Regions from separate parts of the Pseudomonas sp. NPDC090752 genome, predicted to be linked through region 2. Evidence: riboswitches for the same ligand, from Rfam matches in the RefSeq annotation. Region 2 holds a riboswitch; the other holds the start of a gene.

Region 1 (15,301 bases), on a different contig from region 2:
TGCTCGGGCTTTCGCGGGATATGCTGCGCTACCGAATCGAAAAACTGGGCCTGACCAGGCCCGACAAGCGACAGTGGTGATGATGTCTGCACCGGTTTCTTCACGGGCAATCCCGCTCCCGCAGGGTCAGCGCTGAAATCAACACCAGCGCCATACCTGTGGGAGCGGGCTTGCCCGCGAATAGGCCGAAACTGACTAACGCTGCCCGCCGTCCGACCCGGTCCCCCCCTGCGCACCATTACCTTCCGACCCACTGCCATCCATCCCCGGCAAATCGCGGTTGTCATTCTGCTTGGCGGGCGGACTTTCCGGGTCATTACCCTGAATGCGCGGGTCAGTAGCCCGCGGCATGGGCTTTTCGATCGGGTTGAGGGTGCTGTCCACACCCGGCTTCGGCGCCGGGTTGTGTGGGTCGTCGGGGTAGGTCGTTCCCGTGCCGACCGCAAGGGCCATCGGCGCGGCGAGCAGGGCGGCGAGCAACACACTGGTGCGGATCATGGGCAAACTCCTTTGCGAGGGTAGGGCTTGTACAACTGTTCGGCCCTACCCCAGGCGCCAAGGTGCCATCACCCCGATCAGCGGTCACACCACCGTCGACAGCGCCATGATGAAGATGATGCCGACCACCGAAAGGATGGTCTCCATCATGGTCCAGGTCTTCAAGGTTTCGGCCACTGTCATGTTGAAGTACTGCTTGACCAGCCAGAAACCGGCATCGTTGACGTGGGACAGGATCAGCGAGCCAGCACCGGTGGCCAGCACCAGCAGTTCCCGGTTGACCCCGGGCACCAGGTCGATCACCGGGGCAACGATACCGGCACCAGTGATGGTCGCGACGGTCGCGGAACCTGTGGCGATGCGGATCACCGCCGCTACCAGCCAGGCCAGCATGATCGGGGAAATTTCTGCCTGCACGGCCATCTGCCCGATCACATTGCCGACCCCGGTATCGACCAGCATCTGCTTGAAGCCGCCGCCTGCGCCGACGATCAGCACGATGGCTGCGGTCGGCGCCAGGCTCTGGTCGAGCATCTTCATGATCTGCTGGCGGCTGAAGCCACGCGCCGAGCCGAAGGTGTAGAAGGCCAGCAACAGGGCGGCGAGCAGGGCGGTGATCGGGTGACCGATCAGGTCCATCCACTGGCGGACGATATGCTCGGCCGGCAGCACCACGTCAGCGAAGGTCTTGAGCAGCATCAGCACCACTGGCAGCAACACGGTGACCAAGGTAATGGTGAAGCTCGGCAGATTGCTTTGGTCGGACTCCTTGGCAATCTGGTCCATCAGTTCTTGCGACGGGTTGCCGGGGATGTAGCGGGAGATGAAATTACCGAACAAGGGGCCGGCAATGATCGCCGTGGGCAGCGCCACCAGCAGGCCGTAGAAGATCGTTTTGCCAATGTCAGCCTTGAAGATGCCGATCGCCAGCAGCGGGCCCGGGTGCGGAGGCACCAGGCCGTGCACCACGGAAAGGCCTGCCAGCAGCGGGATGCCGATCTTGATCAGCGATACGCCCGAGCGCCGGGCGACGATGAACACCAGCGGAATCAGCAGCACGAAGCCGATTTCGAAGAACAGCGGGATGCCGACCAGGAAAGCGGCGAACATCATGGCCCAGTGCACGTTCTTCTTGCCGAAGGCGCGAATCAACGTTTGCGCGATCTGGTCGGCCCCCCCGGAGTCGGCCATTAGCTTGCCAAGCATGGTGCCCAGGGCAAGGACGATGCCGACGAATCCAAGCACACCACCGAAACCGTCCTGGAACGATTTCATGACCTTGGCCACCGGCATGCCGGAGGTCAGGCCGAGAAAGCCCGCGGCAATGGTCAGGGCGACGAAGGGGTGGACCTTGAAATGGGTGATCAGCAGGATCAGCCCGATGATGGTTACCAGGGCATCGAGCAGCAGGTAGGTATCTGTAGCCAGTCCGAACATGGTTTTAAGGCCTCGGTCTTATCGTTGTTTTTGGCGTTGCTTTAATTGAATCTTCGCCGCTTTCAGGTGTCGAGACAGCGCTGTCTTAGGTGAGCTGGAAAAACCGCCGGATTCAGGCGGTTCGCGCCAGGCTCCGCTCACCGCAGGGCTTTAGCCAGTCGTCGACCAATCCGGCGAGCATGACGAGGGGTAGCGTGGCATCCAGGGCCAGGGTCATTGGTTCCCCGCGCGGTGACTCAAGGGCAGCGAACTGGCTGTCAATCAGGCTCGCCGGCATGAAGTGGCCGGGGCGGGCCAGTACGCGCTTTTCCGCTTCAGCGGGGGTAAGCTCGAGGAACACGAATACCAGTCCTGGCATCGCATCGCGCAGCGTGTCGCGGTAACTGCGCTTGAGTGCCGAGCAAGTGAGGATCGGGCGCTCGCCGGCCTTGACCGTAGCCTGCAGCTCCTCGCCCAGGCGCACCAGCCAGCCGGCCCGGTCGTCGTCGTTCAAGGGCGTGCCAGCGCTCATCTTCTGGATATTTTCGGCAGGGTGGAACGCGTCGCCCTCGATCAGGCGGCCGCCGCTTTTTTCAGCGATGGCAGCACCCATGCTACTTTTGCCGCAACCGGCTACGCCCATCACCACAATGGCGGACAGGGGAGAATTCATCAGTACCTCCTGCGGGATGAGGTAGCGCTGTCTCGGCACAGACGAAACGCCACCTCTCCGTGTTATTGATCTTGTCGTTACGCAGTATGGACGCTTGGCAGGGGGCGTGTAGTGGCCACCACCAAAGATTACATTGCCTGCGTCCTGAGACAGCGCTACCTTAGTGGCCGTTCCCCTCCCTTGCAAGTAGTAAAATTACAACACACATGTCTCGATCTGGCTCCCGCACTACCGGTCGTCCCACCCTGGCAGAAGTGGCCAGGCTGTCCGGGGTCTCCCCGATTACCGCCTCACGCGCGTTGCGCGGAGTGAGTACCGTTGCCCCAGATTTGGTGGAAAAGGTGCTGGCCGCTGCAGCCAGTCTGGGTTATGTGGCCAACCCGGCGGCCCGGGCACTGGCGTCTGCGCGTAGCCAGTCGGTGGTAGTGCTGATTCCCTCGCTGTCCAACCAGTTGTTCATCGACACCCTTGAAGCCATTCACGAGGTAATGCGCCCTCGCGGGCTTGAAGTGCTGATTGGCAACTATCACTACGATGTCGACGAAGAAGAAAACCTGATCCGCAATTACCTGGCGTACCAGCCGTGCGGCATGCTGCTAACGGGTTTCGACCGCAGCGATGCCGCGCGGCAGATGCTGGCGGCCAGCGGGGTGCCTTGCGTGCACATGATGGAACTGGGCGGTCAGCCTGGTGCTTTGTCTGTCGGGTTTTCCCAGCAGCAGGCCGGGCGTGCTGCGGCGCGGCACTTGCTTGAGCGCGGCCGGCGACGTCTGGCGTTCATCGCCGCGCAGCTCGACCCTCGGGTGATGCAGCGAGCCGAAGGATTTCGCCAAGCGCTGGCCGAAGCCGGCATGGCCGACACGGAGCTGGAGATCCTCTCGCCCCAGCCCTCGTCCATTGCCCTGGGCAGTGAGCTGTTCAGCCAGTTGCTGGCCCAGACGCCCGATGTGGATGGCATCTTCTTCTGCAACGACGACCTCGCCCAGGGCGCAGTGTTACAGGCGCTGCGCCAAGGCATCGAGGTTCCGAGGGCAGTGGCCATGGTCGGCTTCAATGACTTGCCAGCGTCTGCGCACATGGTCCCGCGGCTAACTTCGATTCGTACGCCCAGGGCAGCCGTTGGTCGGGGTGCTGCGCAGGCATTGCTGGCATTGCTCGACGGCAAGCGAGTGGCGACCGCACAGCAGGACCTGGGTTTTGAGTTGATGGTGCGCGAAAGCTCCTGACTTTTCTTTGTCACTAATAACTAAGTGATAGCAGTGTGCTTGCACGCCTGCGGCGCCGATCTATGCTCAGGAAACCCCGCGCATAAAGGACCCCGGCGCCATGTTCGATTTTCATCGCAAGTCTGATCTGATCGAAATTCAGCGCACTCGCCAAGCCCTTGCTGAAACCCAGGCAAAGCTTGCGGCAATCAGCCGTAGCATGGCCATGATCGAGTTCGCGCCCGACGGCACCATTCTCGATGCCAATGCGCAGTTTTGCCAGGCGATGGGCTACAGCATCGAGGAGCTGCGCGGCAAGCACCATCGGCTGTTCTGCGACCCGGCTTACGCCAAGACTGCCGAGTACCAGCAACTGTGGCGCGAATTGGGGGAGGGCAAGGCCATCAGCGGCACGTTCGAGCGTGTCGATAAGGGAGGCCGTGAGGTGTGGCTAGAGGCCAGCTACATGCCGGTGCTCAACGAACGTCAGCAAGTCACCAGCGTGATCAAAGTGGCGGCCGATATCAGCCAGCGGGTCAAGGATGAGCACGAGAGCCAAAGCCTGCTCAAGGCCATTGGCCGCTCCATGGCCGTGGTCGAATTCACCCCCCAGGGCCGGGTGATCCAAGCCAACCAGAATTTCCTCGCCACCATGGGTTATCGCCTGGAAGAGGTGGTGGGTCGGCATCACGGGCTGTTTTGCCTGGCGCATGAGCGTGAATCGGTCGGCTACCGGGAGTTCTGGGCTTCGTTGAACCGTGGTGAGTACCACTCGCACCGCTTCGAGCGCGTTAACAAGCAAGGCCAGACGGTCTATCTGGAAGCCTCCTACAACCCGATCTTTGACAGTAAGGGCCGGCTGTATAAGGTGGTCAAGTTCGCCAGCGACATCACCGCGCAAGTCAGCACCCAGCAGAGCGCCGCCGACGCTGCCCATGCCAGTTCAGTGCAGACCGATGCTTGCGCGCGCAAGGGCACCGAGGTGGTGCAGCAGACGGTAGAAGTGATCGAGCAGATTTCCCAGGAACTCAACGACGCGGCGCGCAGCATCGACGCGGTGAGCAAGCAGTCGGATGTGATTGGGCAGATCGTCCTGACCATTCGCGGGATCGCCGACCAGACCAACTTGCTGGCCTTGAATGCCGCCATCGAGGCCGCCCGCGCCGGTGAGCATGGGCGCGGCTTCGCCGTAGTCGCCGATGAAGTGCGCAACTTGGCAGCCAGAACCAGCAAGGCCACCCTGGAGATCGTCGATGTGGTGCGACAGAACCACGACCTGTCACTCACTGCGGTGGCCAGCATGCAGTCCAGCCTGACCCGCACGGGGCGAGGCGTTGCCCTGGCCAATGAGGCCGGCACAGTGATCATGGAGATACAACAGGGCTCACGCCACGTTGTCGACGCGATTAGCCAGATCAACTCGACGCTGCAATTGCACTGAGGGCCTCGTCCAGTTCGTGCTGCAAATGCTGCAGGCTGGTTTTCAGTTGCAGCCGCAGCGCGTCGGTGGGTAAGCCCTCGGCCTGGGCCTGTTCGATGGCCTCGCAATCCTGCACCACGCCCCGCACCTTGAGCATCTTGGCGCCGCCCTTGATGCGGTGGGTGACCGTGCGCACCGCGTCGCAGTCCGGGGCGTTGCCAAGTGCGTGTAGCGCGGCAAGATCTTCGCTGGCGCTGTGCGACAGTTGTTCGAGTAGGCGCCGTACTAACTGATCATCGTCCAGGGTCAGATGGCGCAGTTCGCTCAGGTTGAAGCCGCTTGCCGTAGGCTTTGACGCCTTCGGCTCTGGGTGAGCCTGCGGCACGTGAAGGCGGAGTGCTCGCAGGCCAATCGGCTTGAACAGGCAGTCATCCATACCGCTGGCCAGGCAACGTGCTCGTTCTTCGGCCTGGGCGTTGGCAGTGACGCCCAAGATCTTGCAGGCAGGAATTGAAAGTACCTGCTCTTGCTGGCGAATCCTGCGGGTGAGCTCGTGGCCATCCATTACCGGCATGCTGCAGTCGGTGATGACCATGTCAAAACGTGTGACTTGCCATTGAGCCAGCGCCGTTTGACCATTTTCGGCCAGGGTTACCTGATGGCCCAGGCTGTTTAGTTGTTTTTCCAAGAGCAGCAGGTTGGCCGGGTAATCGTCGACTACCAGAATCTTCAGAGGCCCCGTTGCGATTTCCTGATTAGGCAGGTTGGGTTCGATGGGCGTGGGTGGTTCGCTGATAGGCAGGTCCATTTGGACCAAAACCCGGGTGCCCACGCCTTCGACGCTTTGCAAGCTCAAGGTGCCGCCCATGAGTTCGGCCAAGGTCCGGCTGATCACCAGGCCCAGGCCGGCGCCCTGGCTCGACCTGGGGCCTTTAGCCTGTGCGAAGGCATTGAACAGACGAGCCTGGTCCTCCAGGCCAATGCCGATGCCGGTGTCCCGCACGCTGAGTTCCACATGAATGAGACGGTCAGCGCTCTGCGACTTGAGCAGAAGGGTGGCTTGTACCTCGCCGTGGTCGGTGAATTTGATGGCGTTGCTCAGCAAGTTGGAGAGGATCTGTTTGAGCCGCGTGGGGTCCACCAGCATCCATACCGGGCCTTTTGGCAGCTCGTCCTGCAGTTTCAGTCCTTTGGTTCGGGCATTGCCCTCGAACACCCTGAGGGTGGTGCGGACCAACTCGACCAGGTCGGTGGCCACCGGTTGCAGGGTCATGTGACCAGACTCCACGCGTGAGATATCCAGAATATCGCCGATCAGCGCTAGCAGGCCGACGGCCGAATTGTGCGCAGTCTGCAGCGCCAAGGCATCGCAACGTCCGGCTCGGCTATCTTCGAGCGCCATTTCGAGCAAGCCAATGACTGCATTCATGGGGGTACGGATCTCGTGGCTCATGGTCGCCAGAAACGTACTCTTGGTCTGGCTGGCTTGCTCGGCATCGTCCTTGGCCTGGCGCAATTGTTCAAGCAAGCCGCGGCTGAGCGCCAACTGCGCCTGCAGTGCGCGCTGGGCTTCGGTGCGTTGGTGGATCAGCTTGCGCAGGTAGCTGTTCCAAAACACCACGCCGGCCAGTAGCAATGCAGACAGCACCAGCACTTGCAGCGCCAGCGTGCGGTAATTGCGCCATGGGCTGTCACTGACCACGGTGCTGTTGCGCCAGCGATTGATCAGCTGGTCGAGCTCTTCCGGCGGAATGCTCAGCAGGGCCTTGTCAAGAATGGCCTGCAGTTGCGGCTGGTCGGGAGCGACAGCGAACGCGGCGATCGCCGGGTCGTCCCCTAGCACGCTGGCAATGCGCAATTTGTCCTTGAAGACATGGTTGATGTAGTACGCCGCGTTGATGTGGCTGCTGTAGGCGACATCCGCGTCGCCGTTGGCCACGGCTTCCATTAACCCCAGCGGGTTGTTCACTTCGACCACTGTGGCTTGCGGGTATTGGCGTTGCACGTCGGCTCGCAACGGCGACCCACGCAGCAGGGCTATGCGCTGTCCATCCAGGCCTCTGGCCTGCAAAGGCCAGGCGGCCTGGCTGCGCGTGACCAGTACTCTGGGACTGACCAGATAGGGACGGGTATAGCGCAGCTGTTCGGCGCGCTCGGTGCCGTAGCCCAAGGCCCCGATCATTTGCGCTTCGCTGTGTGCCACCTGCTCGACCATGGTCTGGACCGCGTTGCGTTCGGTAAGGTTGAACTGCAGGCCGGTACGTAGGGTGATTTGCTTGAGCAGGTCGATGGTTATACCGCTGGCACGCTGCTGGTTATCGTTGAACGTCAAGGGCGCGAGCGCAGTGTCGACCAGTACGCTAACGGTTGGATGGCTGTCTATCCAGGCCTGTTCTTCAACAGTCAGTGCAGAGAGGTGGCGCTCGAGCAGCAGGCTGGTGTTGCCACTGGTCCAGCGGCGCAGGATGCTCAACCGTTCGCTTTCGTTGATTCTCGCCAGGGCGGTATCGATCAAGCGTCGCAAGCGTGGGTTGTCACCGGCCAGGGCAAAGGAAAAGCTCGCGGCCGGCACCTGGCAGAAATGGTCGATCTTGACCATGCCCTGGTAGCTTTTGCCGATCAGGAAGTCGGTGCTGATCGCGTCGCCCAGATAAGCGTCGGCCTCGCCCAGTTCGACGGCTGCAAGGCCCGCCAGGGTGGAACGGTAGAAACTCAACTGCGCGCTGGGGTAGAGACTGCGAACGGTCTCGCCGGGCAGGTAGTGATCGACCATGGCCAGTCGCAGGCCCGCCAGGTCCCTGTTGTGTTTCAGCGTACGGCCTTCGCGGGTGACGATGACTGGCATGTCGTCGGCATAGGGCAGGCTAAGGCTGAGCTGGGCATCCGCGGCCTCGAAAGCGTTGGAGCTGCCCAGCAAGTCGATAGTGCCCTCACGCAGGGCGGCGATCGCTTCATGGCGGCTGGCAAAGCGCCTGACCTCGATCGGCACGCCCAACTGCTCGGCGATCAGCCCGGCGTAGTCGGCGCTCAAGCCTTCATAATCATTCGGGCTGATGTTGATTTCGAACGGTGGATAGTCGGGCCGTGAGCTACCCAGTAGCAGAACCTTGCGCTGCTGCAGCCACTGGCGGTCCTGAGCGTCCAGCTGTAACGGTGACGTAGCGCTGATGGCCCTCGCCAGTAACTGGCGCGGCTCGGCATCAGCCAGCGTTGCGGCTGGGCAGCAGGCCAGGCTGATAGCCAGTAGCAGGCCAACCAACGTGCGCTTCATGATGATTGCGCTCAGTTGACGTTGTTGCGCTTGGCCAGATCCACCATCTCGACCAGTGACTCCGTCTTGAGCTTGTCCATGATCCGGCCCCGGTAAGTACTGATGGTCTTGGCGCTCAGGTTCATCTGACTGCCGATGTGCTTGTTGTTTTCGCCGTTGGACAGCCGTCTCAGCACTTCCATCTCACGGTTGGACAGGCTGCCCAGGCGTGTCGGCTCACTGTCCAGCGTATTGCTGTTGACTGCCATCTGCGGGAAGGTGGAATAGCCCTTGACCAGGGCCTTGAGCGCAAAGACGACGGCGTCGAGGTCTTCGCTCTTGGTCACGAATGCGCCAATACCGGCATCCAGGCAGCGGCGTACATACAAGTCGGTGGCCTGGCCGGTCAGTACCATGATCTTGGGCGAATGCTCGAGCTGCTGCAGGCGTTTGATCACCTCCATCCCGTCGAGACCAGGAAGGCCGATGTCCAGGACCACGACGTCGGGTTGCAGCTTGCGTGCTACCTGCGCCACTTCGCTGCCGTTGTCGACTTCACCTATGACTTGAAAGCGCTCGCGCTCAAGCAGCATGCGTACGGCAAATCGAACGGTTGAGTGGTCATCGACGATCAGCACGGTTGTCATGAGGATAACTCCTGTCGGAATGTGGGCCGTTTCCCTGGGCTAATCAGGAATACGTCTGCAAGATCTTTCTGCAGCGCAGCACGATACGTCCATTCCGACGCCTTGGTAATGGCGAGTATAGATCCGTTGACTAATGAGGTTGGCGTTGTCGAAAAATCCTACAAAAATGCCTGAAAACAGGCATCTTCGGGTTGAATTCGACGTCACTTGCAATGATTGGTTACTTACAGCCAGCGTGGGGTTTCAGGACGCGCTGGGTCGAAGCAGGATTGTTACTCAAGGACTGGCCGACGCGGGGGGGGCGAGCAAGCAACTGGCCGGAGCAGTTGGGGCAGCGACCATGGAAGTGAGTGTCGGCACAACGGCGGCAGAAGGTGCATTCGAACGAGCAGATCAGCGCATCAGGGCTATCGCCCGGCAGATCGACATTGCAGCATTCGCAATTAGGGCGTAGCGCCAGCATGGGCATGACTCCAGTCCGTGGTTAGGAACCTGGAGTCTGCTCCGGCCATTGGCTGCTTGGCAACGGTTAGTCGCCTGGCCGATAGAGGTGCGAATGTCCGGCGCGATACAAGGCAGAGGCGGTGAACGGCGCGTCACCCAGCACGTGCCCGACGAGGATCAGTGCCGTGCGACGAAAGCCTTTGGCGCCAACCTGTTCGACGATATCGCCGAGGGTGCCGCGCACCCAGTCCTGGTCCGGCCAGGTCGCGCGGTGCACCACGGCCACAGGGCAGCCGCTGCCGTAATGGGGCAATAGTTCGTCGACGATCCGTGCCAGGTGCTTGACACCTAGGTGGATGGCCAAGGTGCTGCCATGCCGGGCAAGGTCGCCCAGTTGCTCCCCGGCTGGCATCGGCGAGCTGTCGCCGTAACGCGTGAGGATGACGGTCTGCGCTACTTCCGGCAGGGTCAGCTCGCAGCCCAGCAAGGCGGCGCTGGCGGCGGTGGCCGTGACCCCGGGGATGATCTGGTAATCGATACCCTGTTCGCGCAGGTGGTGGATCTGCTCGCCGATAGCCCCATACAGACTGGGGTCGCCACTGTGTACGCGGGCCACGTCCTGGCCTTTTGCATGCGCTGAGCGCATGGCGTCGATGATTTGTTCCAGGTGCAGTTCGGCACTGTTGATGAGCGTTTCGGCCTGATGGCCTTCGAGTACGGCGGCGGGTACCAGGGAGCCGGCGTATATGATCACTGGGCATTGACGAATCAGCCGTTGCCCCTTGACCGTTATCAGTTCGGGGTCACCGGGGCCGGCACCAATGAAGTAGACCGTCATGAGAAATCCTTGGATGTTGCGATTAATCGCCGCAGGCGAGGGCGAGGGTGGCAGTGCCGAGCGTCTGCCGTGTCACCCGAAGCGTGACACGGCCGTGATCAAGATGCGCCAAGGCCAGCGCTGTGCTCTCCGCAACGCCCCAGCAGCCACTGTGGGCGAAGGCTTTCGCGGAGCGGTGGCTGAGCAGGGGCTCGAACGCCTGCAGCTGGTTGGCCTCGAATATAACCAACGGCAGGTTGAGGCGTTTGGCAAGTTGTTGCAGGCCACGCTCGTCGGCTTTCAAGGCGATGCTGGCGATGCCCTGCAACGCAGACAGCGCCAGACCATGGCGGTCCAGCGCTTGGCGCAGCAGGGCGTCGAGCGCATCCGCCGGGCAGCCTCGGCGGCAACCGAAGCCGGCGTACAGCGCCACCTGCGGCTGTTCGCTGGCCATCAGGCCTGGCTTGAGCGGCGATACAACCAGGCACTGAGCAGTCCCAGGGCCAGCCAGAAGGCGGCATTGGTCAGCCACGAAGCGATCTTGAACTGAGTTTCCAGGGCTTCAGGGGCCAGGCTTGCGTGGACATCGGGCTGTGGTGCGCCAATGACATGGGGCATCACCAGCAATGCCACGCCGAGCGCCTTGAGCAGCCAGTGCCGGGCAAACACCAGCAGCGCCAGGCCGATGGCGGTGCTGGCAGCGGTACCGATCCACCAGCTCTGACGCAGGCCGAGGTCGGCGGCGGCAGTGCCGGGCAGCTCAGGCGGCAGTCCCAGAGTGGGCGCCAGGCAGAACACGGCGAAGCCGGCCAGGCCCCAGAGCGCGCCAGTGCTGACTCGGTTGGGCTCGCGCAGGCTGTACAGGGCCGCGAGAATCAGCGCAAAGCCGACGGCGACGACCAGGTTGCCACCGGTGGTGGAGAGGATGCGCTGCCAGCCGTCTTCCGGCGACCAGGCCTCTTCGCTGTGTTCATGCCCGGCTGCATGTTCATGGGCAACGGCTGCTTCACCGTCATGGCTGTGCTGCTCGACGGCAGGCGCCGCCGACTCGTAGGTTTCCGCCTGCAGAATCAGCGGAGCCACCCAGAAACTTTGCAGCAGGGTGAGCAGCAAGGCTGCAAGCAGGCCGCTGAACCCGGCGGTGCGGGCAATGCGCTTGATCATGGGGCGGTCTCAGTGGCAGGGGAAGGCGGCGCTGTGGCGGGTGTCGTGCGCGGCATTGTGCACGGCTTCGAGGTGCGAAAAACCGGCGAAGTAGACCAGGCACAGGCCCAGCAGGCTGGCGGCGGCGGCGATGACCACGCGCTGGCTGAGGGTGACGGGAGTGGCGATAGCGTGCTTGGTGCTGGTGATGGGCATGACGCGTTCCTCTGCTTTGCTTTTGTATGGGCAACGGGGCACAGGCGAGCGCGACAACCCCGGGCTTGAATGGCCCAGGGGAATGCGACAGCGCCCGCCCACCGCGGGGTGTTCATGAACGCCAGGCCGGTCTCCGGGCTTGCGAGGAGGAGCAGGGCTCCTGGTAAAGCGTCACCTTCCCATGCCGTACTGCGTGGCACAGTGGTCCAGACGTTTCACTCGCTTACCGTTGCGGGGGCAGCACCGGGTTTGTCGCGCCCTGGTGAGGGCTTGCGACGCACCGGTTTCCCGTTTCACCCCCGTGGGGGCACCTGAACGCGAGGTGTAAGGAGAGCACGGGGGAGGGTTTGCGTCAATTGGTGAGGTGGTGTGTAGTGTTCGCTTGAGTTTTATGTTGCTCTTGAGATCGAGCGCCGCCCGCGCGGCGCTCGATCTCAGGGGCAGCACAAATCTCAAGCCATGAGTTGACCAGCCACCACCCCCCGCGTAGCCTTGCCGCTTCGAGGTTCTTCGGCCACGCCGAAGCTAAGACGGGAACGCGGTACAAGCCGCGGCTGCCCCCGCAACTGTAAGCACCGAAACGGATCGACACAGCCACTGCGCCCTGGCGCGGGAAGGCGTCATCCCGCCAGCCCCTGTTCAATGAGGGGGCGCAACGGTGCAAGCCAGGAGACCTGCCTCGTGACGTTTTCGACTTTCAACCGGGCGGGGTGATCCGGTGGCGAACGAGCCCGGCCACCTGGCCCGCGGCTTTCGTCCCGCATGCCCGCGCCATCCTGCCAAGGGCAACGCGACATGAAAACACTGGCCAAGCTCCCCGTCACCATCGTCACCGGCTTCCTCGGCTCGGGCAAGACCACCTTGCTCCGGCATATGTTGGACAACGCCCAGGGCCGCCGCATCGCGGTCATCGTCAACGAATTCGGTGAGCTCGGCATCGACGGCGAAATCCTCAAACAGTGCAGCATCGGCTGCACCGAGGAAGAGGCCAGCGGCCGGGTCTATGAGTTGGCCAACGGCTGCCTGTGCTGCACCGTTCAGGAAGAGTTCTTCCCGGTAATGCGCGAGCTGGTGGCGCGCCGCGGCGACCTCGATCACATCCTCATCGAAACCAGCGGCCTGGCCCTGCCCAAGCCGCTGGTGCAAGCCTTCCAGTGGCCGGAAATCCGTAACGCTTGCACGGTTGATGCGGTCATTACCGTCGTTGACAGCCCGGCCGTAGCCGCCGGCACCTTCGCCGCCTATCCGGACCAGGTCGACGCCCAGCGCAAACTCGACCCCAACCTGGACCATGAATCGCCCCTGCATGAGCTGTTTGCCGATCAGCTGGCCAGCGCCGACCTGGTGGTGCTGAACAAAGCCGACCTGATCGACGCCGAGGGCCTGGCCAAAGTGCGCGCTGAGGTTGCCGAAGAACTGCCGCCTGCGGTCAAGGTGATCGAAGCCAGCAGCGGGCGCTTGCCGCTCGAAGTGCTGCTGGGCGTGGGCGCGGAGTCGGAGGCGCACATCGATGGCCGCCGTACTCACCATGATTCGCACCACGACGGCGACGATCATGACGACCACGACCATGACGCCTTCGATTCCATCTCCATTGACCTGCCTGAGGCCGACGAAGCCCTGTTGCTCGATGCGCTGACGCAGTTGGTGGTGGAGTTCGGGATCCTGCGCGCCAAGGGCTTCGCGGCCATCCCCGGCAAACCGATGCGCCTGCTGGTACAGGGCGTGGGCACCCGCTTCGACAAGCACTTCGACCGCGCCTGGCGTAGCGACGAGCCGCGCATCACGCGCCTGGTGCTGATCGGCCAGGACCTGGATGCCGTGCAATTGGAAGCGCGCCTGCGCCAAGCCCTGGGCGCCTGACCCATGCACCTGCTGCGGACCCAGCCCGGCGGTTTCGTGCCGGACGACAGCATCGCCGACCTCGGCCAGACGCCCGCCGAACTGGTGATCCTCTGCAGCGGCGATTCGCACCTTGCATTGCTCGCTGAAACTGCCGAGCAACTGCCGGATGACTACCCCAGCCTGCGCCTGGCCAACCCCATGCAAGTGCAGAACCATGCCTCGGTCGACCTGTACATCGACGAGGTACTGCGCCATGCCAAGGTGATCCTGGTGTCGTTGCACGGCGGCGTCGGTTACTGGCGCTATGGGGTCGAGCAATTGGTCGAACTGGCCTCGCGCGGGGTGCAGTTGATCCTGGTGCCGGGTGACGACCGGCCCGACCCCGAGCTGACCGGCCTTGGCACGGTCACTGGCGAGCCGGCCGAGCGCCTGTGGCATTACTTGCGCCAAGGCGGCAAGGCCAACGCGGTCAACCTGTTCAAGTGCCTGGCCAATCAGTGGCTGGGCCGTGATTACAGTTGGGATGCGCCGCAGCCATTGCCACGCACCTCGATCTACCACCCGCACATACCCGCTGCCGCCCTGGAGGACTGGTACGCCCAATGGCACCCGGAACATCCGGTGGCGCCGTTGCTGTTCTATCGCTCGCACCTGCAGGCGGCCAACACCGCGTTCATCGATATTTTCTGCGAACGGCTCCTGGCCGCCGGGCTCAACCCGCTGCCGATCGCCGTCGCCAGCCTCAAGGAAAGCACCTGCCTTGAGCAGGTTGAAACTTGGCTGGACGAAGTGGGCGCCGAGGTGCTGATCAACACCACAGGCTTTGCCCTGTCCAGCCCGGAACGCCCCAACCTGCGACCGTTCCGGCGCGACATACCGGTGCTGCAGGCGATCTGCGCGCAGGACAACCAACCCGGCTGGGAGGCTAGCGAGCAGGGCCTGGGCGCCCGCGACCTGGCGATGCACATTGCCTTGCCTGAACTGGACGGGCGCATCATCACCCGCCCGGTGAGTTTCAAGGACATGGCCTGGCGCAGCGAGCGCAGCCAGTCCGATGTGGTCTGCTACCGCGCCCACCCCGAGCGTATGGACTTCGTCGCCGAACTGGCGCGGCGCTGGGTCGAATTGGCACGCCTGCCCAATGGGCAGAAACGCGTGGCGTTGGTGCTGGCCAACTACCCGACCCGTGATGGACGCATCGGCAACGGCGTCGGGCTGGATACGCCTGCAGCGGCCCTGAACATCCTCAAAGCCCTGCAAGCTGAAGGCTACCCGCTGGCCGAACTGCCAAGCAGCGGCACGCAACTGATCCACCAGTTGCTTGGCGGTGTCACCAACGATCTTGAACACCTCGACCAGCGCCCTTGCGCGCAAAGCCTGAGCCTGGCGGATTATCAGGCTGCCTTCGACCGCCTGCCCGAAGCTAACCGCCAGGCCGTGCTGGAACGTTGGGGCCCGCCCGAGCAGGACCCGATGTACCGCAGCGGCCGTCTAATGGTCGCTGGCCTGCGTTTTGGCCTGACCTTCGTCGGTATCCAGCCGGCGCGTGGCTATCAGGTCGACCCCAGTGCCGTCTACCACGACCCGGACCTGGTGCCGCCGCACGGCTACCTGGCGTTCCATTTCTGGCTGCGCCATGCCTTCGCTGCCGATGCGGTCATCCATGTCGGCAAGCACGGCAACCTGGAGTGGCTGCCCGGCAAGGGCGTCGGCCTGTCTGCCCAATG
Region 2 (15,301 bases):
CGCTGTTCGGCCTGGCGAGCAAGACCGTGGTCGGCGCCGAGTACAACAAGGTGCGTTTCAACGTCGACAGCAACTCGCCATACAACGATGTTGGCGGCGACTACATCGACCCGTGGCAGCCGGCACCCGGGTATTTCCACAGCGACTCGCCGACACGCCCGCAAACCCTGTCCACTACCCACACCTTCGCCCTGTTCGCCGAAAACCGCCTGCAGCTGACCGAACGCCTGTCGCTGGTGACCGGCGTGCGGCGCGACCAGAACCACATCGACCGCGACAACCTCATCAACGACACCCGCAGCGACCGCAGCCTGAACGGCGGCAACTGGCGCGCCGGGCTGGTGTTCGCAGCCACCGACAACCTGTCGCTGTACGGCCAGTATTCCACCAGCGAGGACGGGGTGAACAACCTGGTCAGCCTCAGCCCGACGCAGATGAACTACGACCTGACCGAGTCGAAGCAGACTGAGCTGGGCCTCAAGCAGCGCTTCTGGGACGGTCGCGGCGAGTGGACGCTGGCCGCCTTCCATATCGTCAAGAAGAAGCTGCTGGTGGACGACCCGCTGACCCACGAGAAACAGCAGGCTGGACAGCAGACTTCCGATGGCCTGGAGGCGACTCTGGAACTGGCCTTGCCGCAACAGTGGCAGGTCTCAGCCAATGCTTCGCTGGTGCGTGCCAAGTATGACGACTTCGACGAGTTGGTCGGCGGCGTGCCCCAGGACCGCGCCGGCAACCGCCCAGCCAACGTGCCACGGCGTACAGCCAACCTGTGGCTGAGCAAGGGCTTCGGCCAGCAGGTCGAGGCTGGCATTGGCGCGCGCTATGTGGACGAGCGTTATGCCAACACCGCCAACACCCAGCGTGCGCCGGGGTATACCGTAGTCGATGCCAGTATCGGTTGGCAGGTATTGCCGGATGTGCGCATGGGGTTGCAGGTGAACAACCTGTTTGACCGGGAGTATGTGGCGTCGGCCTTCAGCGGTACGCAGTGGATCATGGGCGTGCCGCGGTCCTATTTTGCGACGGTGGATTACAGCTTCTGATGTAGGTTGCCTTTACCGGCCTCTTCGCGGGCAAGCCCGCTCCCACAGGTTCATCACTGAACGCGAGACAGTGGAGATCCTGTGGGAGCGGGCTTGCCCGCGAAAGGGCCAATATGAACAACACAAAAACAACTTTCATACTCAAATGAAATAGTTATAAGATAACGTTTCATTTGACATTCATTCCTGCCTGCGACCCTCTTCCATGACAAGCGCCGCCGCCACCCCCACCCTGCTCACCCAGCGCCTGCAGAGCATCGACGCCTTGCGCGGCCTGGTGATCCTGTTCATGCTGCTCGATCACGTTCGCGAGACGTTCTTCCTGCACCGCCAGGTCAGCGACCCGATGACCATCGACGCCACCGACCCGACACTGTTCGCCAGCCGCACCCTGGCCCACCTGTGCGCACCGGTGTTCGTGCTGCTGACCGGCCTGTCGGCCTGGCTGTACGGCGAGAAGTACCAGGGCCGCAGCGATGTCTCGGCGTTCCTGTTCAAGCGCGGCCTGTTCCTGGTGGTGCTGGAGTTCACCCTGGTCAATTTCGCCTGGACCTTCCAGCTGCCGCCCAGCGTGATCTACCTGCAAGTGATCTGGGCCATCGGCGTGAGCATGATCGCCCTGTCACTGCTGGTGTGGTTGCCACGCCCTGCCCTGCTGGCCGTTGGTGCCGCGATCATCGCTGGCCACAATTTGCTCGATGGCCTGCACTTCGGCGTGGAGTCGGCCATGCATGTGCCGTGGGCGATCCTGCATGACCGTGGCTGGCTGGAGTTTTCCGATAGCCTGCGCCTGCGTACTTCCTACCCGGTATTGCCTTGGATCGGCGTCATTGCCCTGGGCTATGGCCTTGGCCCATGGTTTGCCCGCGGCACAGATGCGCAGAAACGCCAGAATCGACTGCTGCTGGGGGGCGTGATCGCCCTGCTGGGCTTCGTCGTACTGCGCATGCTCAACGGCTATGGCGAGGCGCCGTGGAGCGGCTACCCAACCTTCACGCAGACGCTGATGAGCTTCTTCAACATCACCAAATACCCGCCTTCACTGCTGTTCCTTACCCTGACCCTGAGCTGCGGCCTGCTGTTGCTGCGGGCCTTCGAACGCGCCGGGCAGGCACGCTGGATCAGCGCCCTGGCGGTGTTTGGCGCGGCGCCGATGTTCTTCTACCTGCTGCACCTGTACGTACTGAAACTGCTGTACCTGGCCAGCGTCGCCCTGTTCGGTCTGAATCACGGTGACTACTTCGGCTTCGATGGTATCGGCGCGGTATGGCTGAGCGCGGTGCTGCTGGCGCTGGCGCTGTACCTGCCGGTGCAATGGTTCGCCCGGCTCAAGGCGCGCCGTCGCGACATTACCTGGCTCAAGTACTTCTGATTTAGCGTTTTCACCCGGCGCCTGATGGTCTACCATGCGGGCCGCCGGTTTCCACCACGGAAATAATAGGGAATCCCAGGCCGCCCAGGCGCGCCAAAGGGAACTGCCCCCGCAACTGTAAGTGCCGAGTTCGCTCCATCGATGCCACTGGATGACTGATCCGGGAAGGCTGGAGCCGGACGACGACGCACCAGTCAGGAGACCTGCCGGCCAACATTCACCAACCGGCGGGGTGTCCGGGATTGGCCATCAGTGTTGCCCCTGCGCCCTGCAGGGGCTCGGCGATGCCTGTCCGTGCGTTCTTCCGTGAACTGTCCGATAGGAGATCGCCCCGCATGCTGCCTCGTTTCTTCACCTTGCTCGCCGGCCTGAGCCTCACCGGTGTGGCCCAGGCCGCCGCCACCCACTACCCGCTGACCGTGGACAACTGCGGCGCGCCGCAAACCTTCGCCCACGCCCCCGAGCGTGCGGTGACCATCGGCCAGGCCGGTACCGAGATGCTCTATGCGTTGGGCCTGGGCGAAAAGCTGGCCGGCACGTCATTGTGGTTCAACAACGTGCTGCCCGAGTACAAGGCACTGAACGACAAGGTGCCGCGCCTGGCCGACAACGACCCAAGCTTCGAAGCGGTGGTCGGCAAGCGTCCGCAGTTGGTGGCCGTGCAGTTCGAATGGATGGTCGGCGCCCAGGGCGTGGTTGCGACCCGCGAACAATTCACCGAACTGAAGATCCCCACCTACCTGCTGCCCTCGGATTGCGAAGGCAAGGACAACCTGGTCGGTGCCGACGGCACGCGCCTGCAGGCCTTCCAGGTCGACAGCATCTATAAAAGCGTCAGCCAGCTGGCTGAAATCTTCGACGTACAGGACCGTGGCGCCGCGCTGAACGCCGATCTCGAAGCCCGCCTGGACGCTGCCAAGCAGCAATTGGCCGGCAAGGACCTGAGCAATACCTCAGCGCTGTTCTGGTTCTCCAGCGCCGACCTGGACATCGACCCCTACGTCGCCGGCCAGCAGGGTGTCGCCGACTTCATGCTGCGTACCCTGGGCGTGCGCAATGTGGTCAAGTCCACCGAAGAATGGCCGACCGTGGGTTGGGAAACCCTCGCCAAGGCCAACCCGACCTGGCTGATCATCGCCCGCATGGACCGCCGCCGCTTCCCGGCCGACGACTACCAGAAGAAGCTCGAATTCCTCCACAGCGACCCGGTCACCCAGCACATGGATGCGGTGAAGAACAACCGCATCATCATCCTCGACGCCGACGCCATGCAGGCCGGCATCCGCCTGTTCCGTGGCCTGCAGACCCTGTCGACGGCCTTCGCCAGCGGTAAAGCGGCCCAGTGATGAAGCGACTGCTGCCCTGCACCGCCCTGGCCCTGGTCGCCCTGCTCGCCGCCTTGCTGGCAGGCACCGCGATTGGCGAAACCACGGTGTCGCTGCGCGTGGTTTTCCAGGTACTGGCCAATCACCTTTGGCAGGCCGGTTACCCGGTCGACCCGATCGACGCTGGCATCATCTGGAACTACCGCCTGACCCGCACCTTGGTCGCCGCGGCCTGCGGCGCGGGGCTGGCGACCTGCGGGGTGATCCTGCAGGCGCTGCTGCGCAATCCACTGGCGGAACCTTACTTGCTGGGCCTCTCGGCCGGGGCCTCGACCGGCGCCGTGCTGGTCGGCCTGCTGGGCTTGGGTAGCGCGGCGTTGAGCATGTCTGGCGGCGCCTTCGTCGGTGCCCTGGCGGCTTTCGGTCTGGTGCTGGTGCTGGCCCGCGCGGCCGGCCCGAGCAGCAACAACGCCCAGGTAATCCTGGCAGGCATCGCCGGTTCGCAACTGTTCAACGCCCTGACCGCCTTCCTCATCACCAAGTCGGCCACCGCCGAGCAGGCGCGCGGCATTCTGTTCTGGCTGCTGGGCAACCTCAGCGGCGTGCGTTGGCCGTCGGTGTGGCTGGCAGTGGCGGTGGCGCTGTTCGGGCTGGCGGTGTGCCTGTGGCACCGCCGTACGCTGGACGCCTTCACCTTCGGCGCCGATTCGGCGGCATCGTTGGGCATCCCGGTGCGCCGCAGCCAGTTGCTGCTGATCAGCTGTGCGGCGTTGGTGACGGCGGTGATGGTGTCCATCGTCGGCGCCATTGGTTTCGTCGGGCTGGTCATTCCACATGCCTTGCGTCTGTTGTTGGGGCCCGCCCATAGCCGCCTGCTGCCGGCCAGTGCCCTGGGCGGTGCGTTGTTCCTGATCGCTGCCGACATGCTGTCGCGCACGCTGATCCCCGGGCAGGTGATTCCCGTCGGTGTCGTCACGGCATTGATCGGCGCCCCCGTGTTCGCGCTAATTCTGGTTAGCCGCAGGGGGCGCGCATGACAGCCATGACAACCCTGCACGTTGCCCCGCTGGCCTGCCAGGGGCTAAGCCTGCAACTGTCGGGCAACCCTGTGCTGCGCGGTATCGACCTGATGGTCATCACAGGCGAAACCCTCGGCATCGTCGGGCCTAACGGCTCGGGCAAATCCTCGCTGCTGAAACTTCTGGCCGGGTTGCGCACGCCGCATAGCGGCAACGTGCAGCTGCTCGGCGAACCTCTCGCACGCCTGCCACGCCGACGTATCGCCCAAGCCTTGGCATTGGTCGAACAACAGGCCGACACCCTCGACGCGATCAGCGTATTCGACGCCGTAGCCCTCGGCCGCACGCCGTGGTTGTCGGCCCTGGCACCGTTTTCCAAAGACGACCACGCCATCGTCGAGCAGGCCCTGGCCGACCTCGATGCCGCGCACCTGCGCACGCGCATCTGGGGTTCGCTGTCCGGCGGTGAACGCCAACGCGTACACATCGCCCGTGCCTTGGCCCAGCGCCCACAAGTGCTGCTGCTGGACGAGCCGACCAACCACCTCGATATCCAGCACCAGCTGAGCCTGCTGCAGCAGGTGCAGGCGCTGCCGGTGACCACCCTGGTGGCCTTGCACGACCTGAACCAGGCGCTCACCTGCGACCGCGTGGCGGTGCTCGATCAAGGCCGCCTGGTTGCGCTCGGCAAGCCGCTGGAAGTCCTCACTCCCGAACGCCTGCTGAGCACCTTCGGCGTGCACGCCCGCTACCTCACCGACCCCTTCGACGGCGCGCGCATCCTGCGCTTTCGCGCCCCTTGAACCAGGAAGTTCCCGTCATGCTGTTGCGCTCCACCGCCCTGCTGCTCGCCAGCGCCCTGCTGCCCTTTGCCGCCCTGGCCGAAGTGCATGAAGTGAAGATGCTCAACCGCGGCACGGCGGGCGCCATGGTCTACGAACCGGATCACTTGCGCATCGCAGCGGGCGATACCGTGCGCTTCGTGCCGACCCAGAGCGGCCACAACGCGGCCAGCGTGCCTGGGTTGCTGCCAAACGGCGCCGAGGTGTTCAAGAGCAAACTGAACCAGCCGTACGAGCACACCTTCACGGTGCCAGGGCTGTACGGCATCCAGTGCATTCCGCACCTGGCGATGGGCATGGTGATGCTGATCCAGGTGGGCGAAACCGGTTCGACCGCACTACCTTCAGCGTTGCCGGCACGGGCGCAAGCGCGCTTCGCGGCGCAACTGCAGCAACTGGAGGCCGGGCAATGAGTCGTCTGCTGCTGGCCCTGCCGCTGCTGAGCCTCGCCCCCTTGGCGATGGCCGAGTCGGCGCAGTCGCAAAGCAATGGCCTGCTCGAAGACAGCACCTGGAGCATCCTCAACCGCACGGTGTTCGACCAACGTGACTACAAACACGGTGGGCGCAACAGCGCTGCGCGCAATGCCTACAAACCGCGCAGCGAACGCAATGGCCTGGCGGAGGAATGGGCCTACGGCCTGATGGGTACTTTCCAGTCCGGCTTCACCCAGGGGCCGATCGGAGTGGGCGTGGATGCCCACGCCTATCTTGGCGTACAGCTCGACAGTGGTGGCGGTCGTGCCGGCAAGGCCCGTTTGCTCGGGGTGGATAACGACGGTCATCCGAAGAACGAATACAGCCGCGGTGGCGCGGCGTTGAAGCTGCGCCTGTCCAACACCGTGCTGTCTTATGGTGAACAGCGGGTAAAAACACCGGTGTTCAGTTCGTCCGATAGCCGCCTGCTACCTGAAACAGCGACGGGGTTCTTCCTCACCAGCAACGAAATCGACAAGGTCAAGCTGGTGGCCGGGCACTTCAACGAAAGCACAGACCGCAACGCGTCGAGCCACGACCAGGGCTTCGTGGTGAACTACTCCAACGGCCGCCAGGGCACCACCTTCGACCTCGCCGGCGTGGTGTGGAACCCCAGCGCCGCCTTCAGTGGCAGCCTGTACTCCTCCCGCTACGAGGACACCTGGAACCAGCACTACCTCGGCAGCACGATCACCCACGCCCTGGACGACCGCCGCAGCCTGAGCCTGGACCTCAACCTGTACCGCACCACCGACACTGGCAAGGCCCTGTCCGGGCGTATCGACAACACCACCTGGAGCCTGGTATCGCGTTACAGCCAAGGCCCGCACAGTTTCAGCCTCGGCTGGCAGCAGGTGGATGGCAACACCCCGTTCGACTACGTGACGCGTGGCGCGATCTTTATTGCCAACGCCGTGCAGATGTCCGACTTCAATGCGCCGAACGAGAAGTCCTGGCAGGCGCGGTATGACTTGAACATGGGCGCGTATGGCGTGCCGGGGCTGAACCTGACGGCGTTGTATGTGCGCGGGTTCGATATTGATGGGACGCATGTGGACCCCACTGGTGGGTATGCGTACCTGGGGTATGGCAAGGATGGCAAGCATTGGGAGCGGGACCTTGAGGCGCGGTATGTGGTGCAGAGCGGCAAGGCCAAGGGGACCACGTTCTCGATCAGGCATAACGTGCATCGCGGGGATACGGCGCAGGCGGAGCTGGATGGGGATCAGATCCGGTTGGCGGTGGAGTGGCCGTTGACGGGCGGTTTTTGAAGCTAAATAAAACCTGTGGGAGCGGCTTCAGCCGCGAACACCGGCGAAGCCGGTGCCATCCACCGTGTCGCCAGCTTCGCGGCTGAAGCCGCTCCTACAGCTCAATTCAGGCCAGGCACTTAAGTACTAAGCCACCCCCCACTCCCGCCGTTCCTGATCACTCATCGCCGCCACCACATCAGCAAAGGTATCGTTGAATTCCGAACTGACATTCCTATGCTCCTGATAGTTGGTCAGCAGATACCGCTTCACCGTCCTCGGCCACTTGCGCTCGTGGTGCGCCGCATTGATGATGCCCTTGGCATCGTGGTAGGACGACTTGGGCCATAACTCGCTTAATCGCCGTTCAAAATCGCCGAAGCTCCAGCTGTCGGTTCGGCACTCGAACTCATCGAGCAGTTGCAGTTTGTACAGTGCAAGATGGGCCATGTGGATTCCTTCTTCGTCATCGCCAAAGACCCGAAGGTAAGGAAATGGTCGGCTGTTGGAAATGAACAGGGTGTCCAGGCTAGCGGCTGAACAACTGGAAAATTCCTACGCCACCGGCCACTGCTCCATGTGCGTAGTGCGCCACACAGGATCATCTTCAATATCGGTCACCACGAACCCCTGCCGTTCCCAAAACCGGATCGCCCCAGGCAGAAAAGGGTGCGTGTGTAGGTACAGGCATTCGGTGCCGGCCCCCACGGCATGTTCACGCAACGCTGCAAACAGTGCAGCGGCCAAGCCGTGGCGGCGGTATTCGGGAAGCACGAACAGGCGCACGATTTCGACTACACGCTTGCCGTGGTAATCGAGTTGGCAAAAGCGATGGTCGTACGGCAGGTAACCGATGGCAGCGACTAATCGGCCTTGATCACGGGCTTCGAGAAAGTGCCCTTCGCCATCCAGATAGGTTGCCTCGAAATGGCTCAGGTCTTTGGGCAACGGCGAGTTGGCGAGCAAGGGGAAAAGCGCACGGCGGGCGCTGTCGACGAAGTCTACGACTTCGGCCACGGCCTCACGGCGGGGCGATTGGATGATCCAGTTCGGCATGGGGCTGTCAGCATGGCGTAGGCAAAGGTGCCCCTACCCTACAGCACATTTCTTAGTGCTGGTATGGCTCGCGGGCATCGGCCCGACCTCGCTATAATCCCCACCTGAATCGCGCGCCCAAGGCCACCCCATGCCCCGCATCCCGAAGTTGCTGCTGCCCCTGCTGTTCACCGCCGCCCTCACCGCCTGCGACCAGAAGCCCAGCCGCGAAGAGCAGATCCTGGCCAACCTGCCGTTGCAGGAAGCCTACGAGCACAACATCGAACGCATGGCATCGCTGCTCACCCGCACTCACCCACAACTGGCCGAAGACACCATCCGTGGCGTCCTGCGCAAGCACCTCACGGTCGAGGACCAGCGCCAGGACCTGTTCAAGCTCTATAGCGAGAAGAACTTCAGCGACACCGAGTTCGCCACCATCGTCGAGGTCACCCGCGACCCGGCCAAGGCCAAGGCACTGGAAGAGACCGAAGACGGGCAACGCTTGAGTGAAAAACTCACCCGGCTGATGCGCGAGACCGCGCGCGATGAAAAGGCCCAGGCGTTGGCCAAGCAACGTCTGCAACAGGTGGAAGACGAGCTGAACGTACTGGAAAGCGCCGGATCCTGACGTTTGATTGATCGTTCGGTTGCATGCGCAGTCCAACGCTCATACCCGCTCCCGGAGACCACCATGCCCCGCCTGGGCTTTGCCTGCATGTACCGCCACCCGCACCGCAGCCTGTCGATCAAGGCGCTGGAAACCATCGAGCGTACGTTCAACCCGCGTACCACGACGCTGCGCTGGTTGTCCGGGGCAAGCTCGGAAGCGGCCCGCGCCAAGCTCTTCGAGTTGGTACAGCACAACCTCGATGCCCAGTTACGTCTGCTGGGGTATGTTGCCGAGCTTCCCGCCATGCTGCGCATGGTGCGCCTGAGCAGCGACCTGCTGCCGCTGTACAGCCACCCCAGCGTTGCGCCTGTCTACCAAGACAGCGAATTCCAGGCGCTGATGATCAAAGGCTTTTCGGCCATAGGTGATTTCGCCCGCAACACGGACATCCGCCTGTCCATGCATCCCGGTCAGTACTGCGTGCTCGGTTCAGACCGTCCTGACGTGGTGGAAAACAGCCTGGCCGAGTTCGAGTACCACGCCGACATGATCCGCATGATGGGGTTCGGCCAACGCTTCCAGGACTTCAAGTGCAATATCCACATCGCCGGGCGCCTGGGCGCGCCAGGCATTCGCCACGTGTGGCCAAGGCTTTCGCAAGTGGCGCGCAATGTGATCACGTTCGAAAACGACGAAAAGACCTACGGCGTCGATGACTGCCTGTCGTTGGCAGACCTGGCGCCGGTAGTGCTGGATATCCACCATTGCTGGATCCACGAAAGCGACTACATTGATCCGAACGACCCTCGCGTCGACAGGGTCATCGACAGTTGGCGCGATGTACGCCCGACCATGCATTACTCGCAGCCCCCTGAGCATCTTCAGACCCTGGGTTTCGATGCCGAAGCCAAGCTGACCATCCCCGCCCTGCTGGAAAAAGTGAACAAGCGCGACCTGTACGCGCACAGCGCACAGATGTGGAACGACTGGACCAACCGCTATGCGCTACAGTTCAGCGACCGCTTCGACATCATGTTCGAGGCCAAGGACAAGAACCTCGCCACGCTAAATTTTTACGAGCGCTACATCAAATAGCCGTGCTAGAGGGCTAGAAAGCAGTTTGTAACAAGCCTTGTCATAAAACTGTCGTCTTTCGGTCATAGGATTGACCCCAACCTGACATTTCCCTTCTTCATGGATGAGCGTCTCATGCGTCGTGTGGTTTTCAATCAGAAAGGTGGCGTCGGCAAATCGAGCATCGCGTGCAACCTGGCCGCAGCCAGTGCCGCCGAGGGCTATCGCACGCTGCTGGTCGACCTCGATCCCCAGGCCAATGCCACCTACTACCTCACCGGCCTGACCCACGACGCCATCCCCGCCGGCATCGCCGATTTCTTCCGCCAGACCTTGTCGCCGGTTACCGCCTCGGGCAAGAAGCACCGCGTGGCCATCACCGAAACCCGCTACAGCAACCTGCACCTGATCACCGCCAGCCCCGACCTCAGCGACCTGCAGAGCAAGCTGGAGAGCAAGTTCAAGATCAACAAGCTGCGCAAGCTGCTGGTGGAGCTGGGCGAGGACTACGAGCGGATCTATATCGATACCCCGCCTGCGCTCAATTTCTACACTTTCAGCGCACTGGTGGCCGCGCAACGCCTGCTGATCCCGTACGACTGCGACAGCTTCTCGCGCCAGGCGCTGCACTGTGTGATGGCCGAGGTCGAGGAGCTGCGCCAGGACCATAACCCGGCGCTGCAGGTGGAAGGTGTAGTGGTGAACCAGTTCGCCGGACGCACTGCGTTGCACCAGACCCTGGTCGATCAGTTGCGCGCCGAGGGCATGCCGGTGCTGCCGGTGTACCTGAGCAGCTCGATCAAGATGCGCGAATCGCACCAGGCGTCGGTGCCCTTGGTGCACCTGGCGCCAAAGCACAAACTGGCCCTGGAGTTCGTCAACCTGCTGGATGCGCTGGAACGCGCCGCCTGACCTGCGACAACCTGTCGCGCTGCACGTAGGCCGAGCGCGACTACCCTACCGTTCATCCGGGTGATAGATTCGCCGGCATGAAAATCACCCGGCACACTCGCTCGCTGACTGCCTGGACGCTCTATGCCAGCGTCCTGTTCAGCCTGTTGCTGTGCGGTTTGCATCATGGCCAGATGGGCGGCCTGCGCCTGGCCGGCTTGGAAGGTGGTTTTTGCTCGATCAACAGTGAGCACGGTGTGGCCATCGACCTGGATGGCGCCGGCGGCGACCAGCACATGGCCCAGCTCGACTGCCCAGTGTGTTCATCGTTCGGCCTGGCGGTGCCGCTCAGCAGCGGCGGCTGGTCCTTCGCTACCTCGAACACCATTGCCACCTCACCGATCGTCGTGCGCAGCTGGGCGCAACCGCCCCCACGTTATCAACGCCCTGCCCTCAACCCCCGCGCCTCCCCCGTCGCCTTCCCCGCAGCTGCCGATCATTTCGCCTGACCCGGCGCGCCTGCCTGCGTGCGCGTGGTCAGCCATGACCTTTGCGTGGAAGACATAACAACATGCTCCGCAATACCTCTCTGGTGCTCCTGATGAGCGCCTGCACTTACGCCTGGGCGGACGACACCGCCGTTGAACTCACCGCCACCACCATCGACGGCCAGCGCGAGGCGCCTTCTGGCGTGCAGCTGGACGAGCCGATCCGCACCGGCTCGCGCTTGGGCCTGACCGCCCGCGAAACACCCGCGTCGGTGAGCGTTTCCGACCGCCGCGTCATCGAGGAACGCGGTGCCAAGGACAGCCAGGACGTGATCAACGCCATGACCGGCGTGAACGCCTCGGCCAACCCCGGCTATGGCGGTTTCGTCAGCTACCGCGGCTTCACCCAGAACCAGGTGACCCAGCTATACAACGGCATCAACCTTGGCTACAGCAGCGCTACCCGGCCGATCGACGCCTGGGTGCTGGACCGGGTCGAGCTGATTGGCGGGCCGTCCTCGTTCCTGCATGGCGCAGGCGCGGTCGGTGGCTCGATCAACTACATCACCAAGCTCGCCAGCCGCGATCAGCAAATCCTCGACGGGCGCATCCGCTATGGCAGCTTCGACGATTCGGAAGTGGCCTTCGGCATCAACCAGGCCCTGGCCAGTAATCCGGCCGACGCTCGCCACTTCATGCGCCTGGATTACAGCCACGGCCGGGGCAACGGCTACATCGACCGCAATGAACGCCAAACCGACAGCCTGGCGTTCTCGCTGCTGAGCGACCTGGCGCCAGGCTTCACCCACACCCTGGCGTTGGAGTACCAGGAAGACACCGAGGACAGCCCCTACTGGGGCTCGCCGATCCTGCCTGGGCGCAGCACCATGAAGATCGACAACAGCCGCCGCTTCGAAAACTACAACGTCGCCGACGGTCGATACGAGCAGCGCGTGCGCTGGTTGCGCTCGATCCTCGACTACCAGATCAGCGACAGCACCAGCGTGCAGAACACCCTCTACCACTACAACGCTCAGCGCGATTACCGCAACGTCGAGCGCTACAGCTACACCAGCGACGGCAAGGTGCTGCGCGCCAGCCCCTACCTGCAACGTCACGACCAGAACGTACTGGGCGACCGCATCGAACTGCGCCACGACAACCGGCTGTTCGGCCTGGCCAGCCAGTGGTCGCTGGGCCTGGACAATTCGCGCATGCGCCAGACGTTGTACCCGACTTCGGGCAGCTGGAACGATGTGGTCGACCCTGACCACTTCGATCCCGGCAGCTTCGACGACATTCCGGGCGTGAACGCCGGCCTGACCAAGCAGCGCCGCCATGAGGTGACCAACCGCGCCGTGTTCGCCGAAAACCGTCTGCAGCTTACCGATCGACTGGCCCTTCTGACGGCATTACGTTACGACTACCTGGACATGCAGGTCACCAACTACGGCGCCGTCACGCCCACCTCCCCCGCCTATTTCCAACGGCGCTGGGAACCGCTGTCGGGGCGCATCGGCCTGACCTATGAGTTGACTTCGTCAGCCAGCCTCTACGCGCAATACAGCAGCTCCGCCGACTTGCCCGCCGGCTCGCTGGCCGCGGCGACCTACTCCAACGTTGGCCTCTTCGACCTGTCCAAAGGCGAGCAATGGGAAGTCGGCAGCAAGTTCGACTTCCTCGAAGGTCGCGGCGCAGCGACCGTGGCGCTGTACCAGATCGTGCGCAAGGACTTTGCCGTGCGCGATTCGAACAACCCCAACCTGACGGTGCAAGCCGGCCAGCAGACCTCGCGCGGCATCGAGCTATCGGGGCGCATGCAGGTCACCTCTAAGCTGTTGGCCGAGGCCAACTATGCCTATGTCGATGCCGAGTACGATGAGTTCAATGAGGCGGTCAACGGCGTATCGGTGTCGCGTAAGGGCAATGCACCGGTTAATGTGCCGGCCAATGTCGCTAACCTGTGGCTGACCTACAGCTTTACTCCGGCGTGGTCGGCGGGGGTGGACGGGCGTTATGTGGGGTCGGTGTATGCGGATAACGCCAACACACTGAAGGCGCCGGCCTATGCCCTGTTCGGCGCCTTCGCTCGCTACCGACTGGACAAACACACCACAGTCACCGGGCGGGTACGCAACCTGACGGACGAGGTGTACGCCAAGCAGGCGTATGGGTTGCAGTACTACATGGGTGCGCCGAGGACGTTTGAGGTAGCGGTGGATATGCGCTTCTGATCGCTGACTGTGCCGGCCCTTTCGCGGGCAAGCCCGCTCCCACGGATACCGAGTTGCTCGCAAACTTGTGGGAGCGAGCTTGCCCCGCGAAGAGGCCGGCACAGTCGACAGAAATTCCCTACCCTTTAACCGTCCAAATCCCAAGCCACATTCAGTGATAATCTGCGCTCATCACAACTGCCGGTACATGAAGCCCCGGCTACAGCTTATCAAGGAAGTCGACGTGTTCAAATCGCTGTCCCCCGCTCTCTTTGCCACTGCTTTCATCGCCCTGGCCGGCTGCCAGTCAGCGCCCGTTGCGAAGGAGGATGAACAAGCGCGTCAAACCTTCATCAACGACATGCAACGAACGCTTATACACAGCATGGCAACAGCCGATACGGGCGAGCAGATCGGTGCGGTGCTGCTCGAAGTCAAACTGGACCAGCAATCTGCTCCAACCAGCTGCAAGGCCGTGCGCGCGCCAGTCAAATACCAGATGGCGCTACCGGCCGGTGTCATGGCAACGGACATCAATGCCCTGACCCGCATGGTTGAAGCGCAATGCTGGAAAACCATCTATCCCGTAGCGCCCGCCGCAGTTCGCGAAGCAGACGGCACCGTGGAAGTGCTCGCGCCGCTGTACATCGTGCTACCGCGCGCAGAGCAGGCGCCCGACACCCTGCGACGCAAGGCGTATGCTCAACGCGACTTTTTCTGGCAGCACCTGCTGCGCGATCAGCCGGTGACCAGCATCGGCACCGCATCGCTGTATTACCAGGCCAACGCCCAAGGCAAGGTCGAAGGCTGCCTGGTGCAGTTGTACCCACATCCACTGCGCAAAGATGCCTTCAAACTCGATGGCAACCTGCAAGCGCAATTGAATAGCCGCTGCATGGCACTGGACCTGAGCAAGCTGCCCGGCTTCAATGTCGATGCGCAGGGCCTGGCGACGGGCTACAGCGAAATGAACTACGCCCCGTGGCGGGTCCACCGGCCCTGAGCTTAGGTTGACGCTACCGCGCCCAGTTCAGCGTCGCGCTGATACCAGCAGCAGCATCGGCCGCTCCAGCTCTTCAGCCAGTGCCGGCAGCGCCGCGATCTGCTCGGGCGTGGGCGCGAATTCATCGACCCGGCTGATCTGCAGGCCCGCCTCGATCAAGGTATTGAGCGTGGTAGCCAGGGTGCGGTGATGTTTGAGCACACCTTTGGCGAACCAGTCGGTGCGCCGTTCGCCTTCCACTGAGTATCCATTGACCGGCCAGCTCAGACGGCCGTGCGCGTCCTTGGCCCACTGCGGTTGCGCAGCAGCCATATAGATCGGGTGCTCGATAGTAAATACCAGGCGGCCGCCGGGTGCCAATGACTGTGCCAGGGTCGCGACAAGACGGGCGAAGTCTTCGACATAGTGGAAGGTAAGTGCGCTATAGGCCAGATCATAGGCAGCGGCTGGCAACTGCAGGCTGTCGAGATCGGCGATGCGGTACTCGATGGCCGGGTCGCAGGTATCGCGGCGGGCACGTTCGATCATGTTCTGCGACAGGTCCAGGGCCAGCACCGACGCGGCACCCTGCTCACGCATCCAGCGCGAGGCCCAACCGAAGCCGCAGCCCAGGTCGACCACACGTTTGTCGCGCAGGTCGGGAAGCATGGCGCG

The links. A riboswitch is a leader RNA that binds a small molecule or an ion and turns the genes downstream of it on or off. The one in region 2 is predicted to bind cobalamin.
Region 1: it holds a riboswitch for cobalamin, as region 2 does, so the genes downstream of both, ACZ6YA_RS13100 (CbtB domain-containing protein) here and ACZ6YA_RS21435 (ABC transporter substrate-binding protein) in region 2, are expected to answer to the same signal.

What each region holds. Positions count from the first base shown of each region.
Region 1 is NZ_JBVJLI010000008.1:74,644-89,944, forward strand. It holds gene ACZ6YA_RS13035 (sigma-54-dependent transcriptional regulator) at 1-80, shown strand, start outside; gene ACZ6YA_RS13040 (hypothetical protein) at 196-498, opposite strand; gene ACZ6YA_RS13045 (GntP family permease) at 583-1,935, opposite strand; gene ACZ6YA_RS13050 (gluconokinase) at 2,048-2,587, opposite strand; gene gntR (HTH-type transcriptional regulator GntR) at 2,794-3,813, shown strand; partial or broken gene ACZ6YA_RS13060 (PAS domain-containing protein) at 3,914-4,696, shown strand; partial or broken gene ACZ6YA_RS13065 (methyl-accepting chemotaxis protein) at 4,802-5,233, shown strand; gene ACZ6YA_RS13070 (transporter substrate-binding domain-containing protein) at 5,208-8,483, opposite strand; gene ACZ6YA_RS13075 (response regulator) at 8,495-9,109, opposite strand; gene ACZ6YA_RS13080 (DUF1272 domain-containing protein) at 9,330-9,572, opposite strand; gene cobM (precorrin-4 C(11)-methyltransferase) at 9,639-10,391, opposite strand; gene ACZ6YA_RS13090 (cobalamin biosynthesis protein) at 10,414-10,824, opposite strand; gene ACZ6YA_RS13095 (CbtA family protein) at 10,824-11,534, opposite strand; gene ACZ6YA_RS13100 (CbtB domain-containing protein) at 11,544-11,729, opposite strand; cobalamin riboswitch at 11,837-12,059, opposite strand; cobalamin riboswitch at 12,216-12,425, shown strand; gene cobW (cobalamin biosynthesis protein CobW) at 12,525-13,592, shown strand; gene cobN (cobaltochelatase subunit CobN) at 13,596-15,301, shown strand, end outside.
Region 2 is NZ_JBVJLI010000018.1:86,962-102,262, reverse strand. It holds gene ACZ6YA_RS21445 (TonB-dependent receptor) at 1-1,046, shown strand, start outside; gene ACZ6YA_RS21440 (acetyltransferase domain-containing protein) at 1,252-2,418, shown strand; cobalamin riboswitch at 2,447-2,643, shown strand; gene ACZ6YA_RS21435 (ABC transporter substrate-binding protein) at 2,754-3,764, shown strand; gene ACZ6YA_RS21430 (FecCD family ABC transporter permease) at 3,764-4,780, shown strand; gene ACZ6YA_RS21425 (ABC transporter ATP-binding protein) at 4,777-5,565, shown strand; gene ACZ6YA_RS21420 (pseudoazurin) at 5,583-6,017, shown strand; gene ACZ6YA_RS21415 (OprD family porin) at 6,014-7,351, shown strand; gene ACZ6YA_RS21410 (hypothetical protein) at 7,478-7,780, opposite strand; gene ACZ6YA_RS21405 (GNAT family N-acetyltransferase) at 7,886-8,386, opposite strand; gene ACZ6YA_RS21400 (hypothetical protein) at 8,517-8,996, shown strand; gene ACZ6YA_RS21395 (UV damage endonuclease UvsE) at 9,060-10,073, shown strand; gene ACZ6YA_RS21390 (ParA family protein) at 10,188-10,964, shown strand; gene ACZ6YA_RS21385 (DUF2946 family protein) at 11,042-11,452, shown strand; gene ACZ6YA_RS21380 (TonB-dependent receptor) at 11,515-13,665, shown strand; gene ACZ6YA_RS21375 (hypothetical protein) at 13,889-14,647, shown strand; gene ACZ6YA_RS21370 (class I SAM-dependent methyltransferase) at 14,675-15,301, opposite strand, start outside.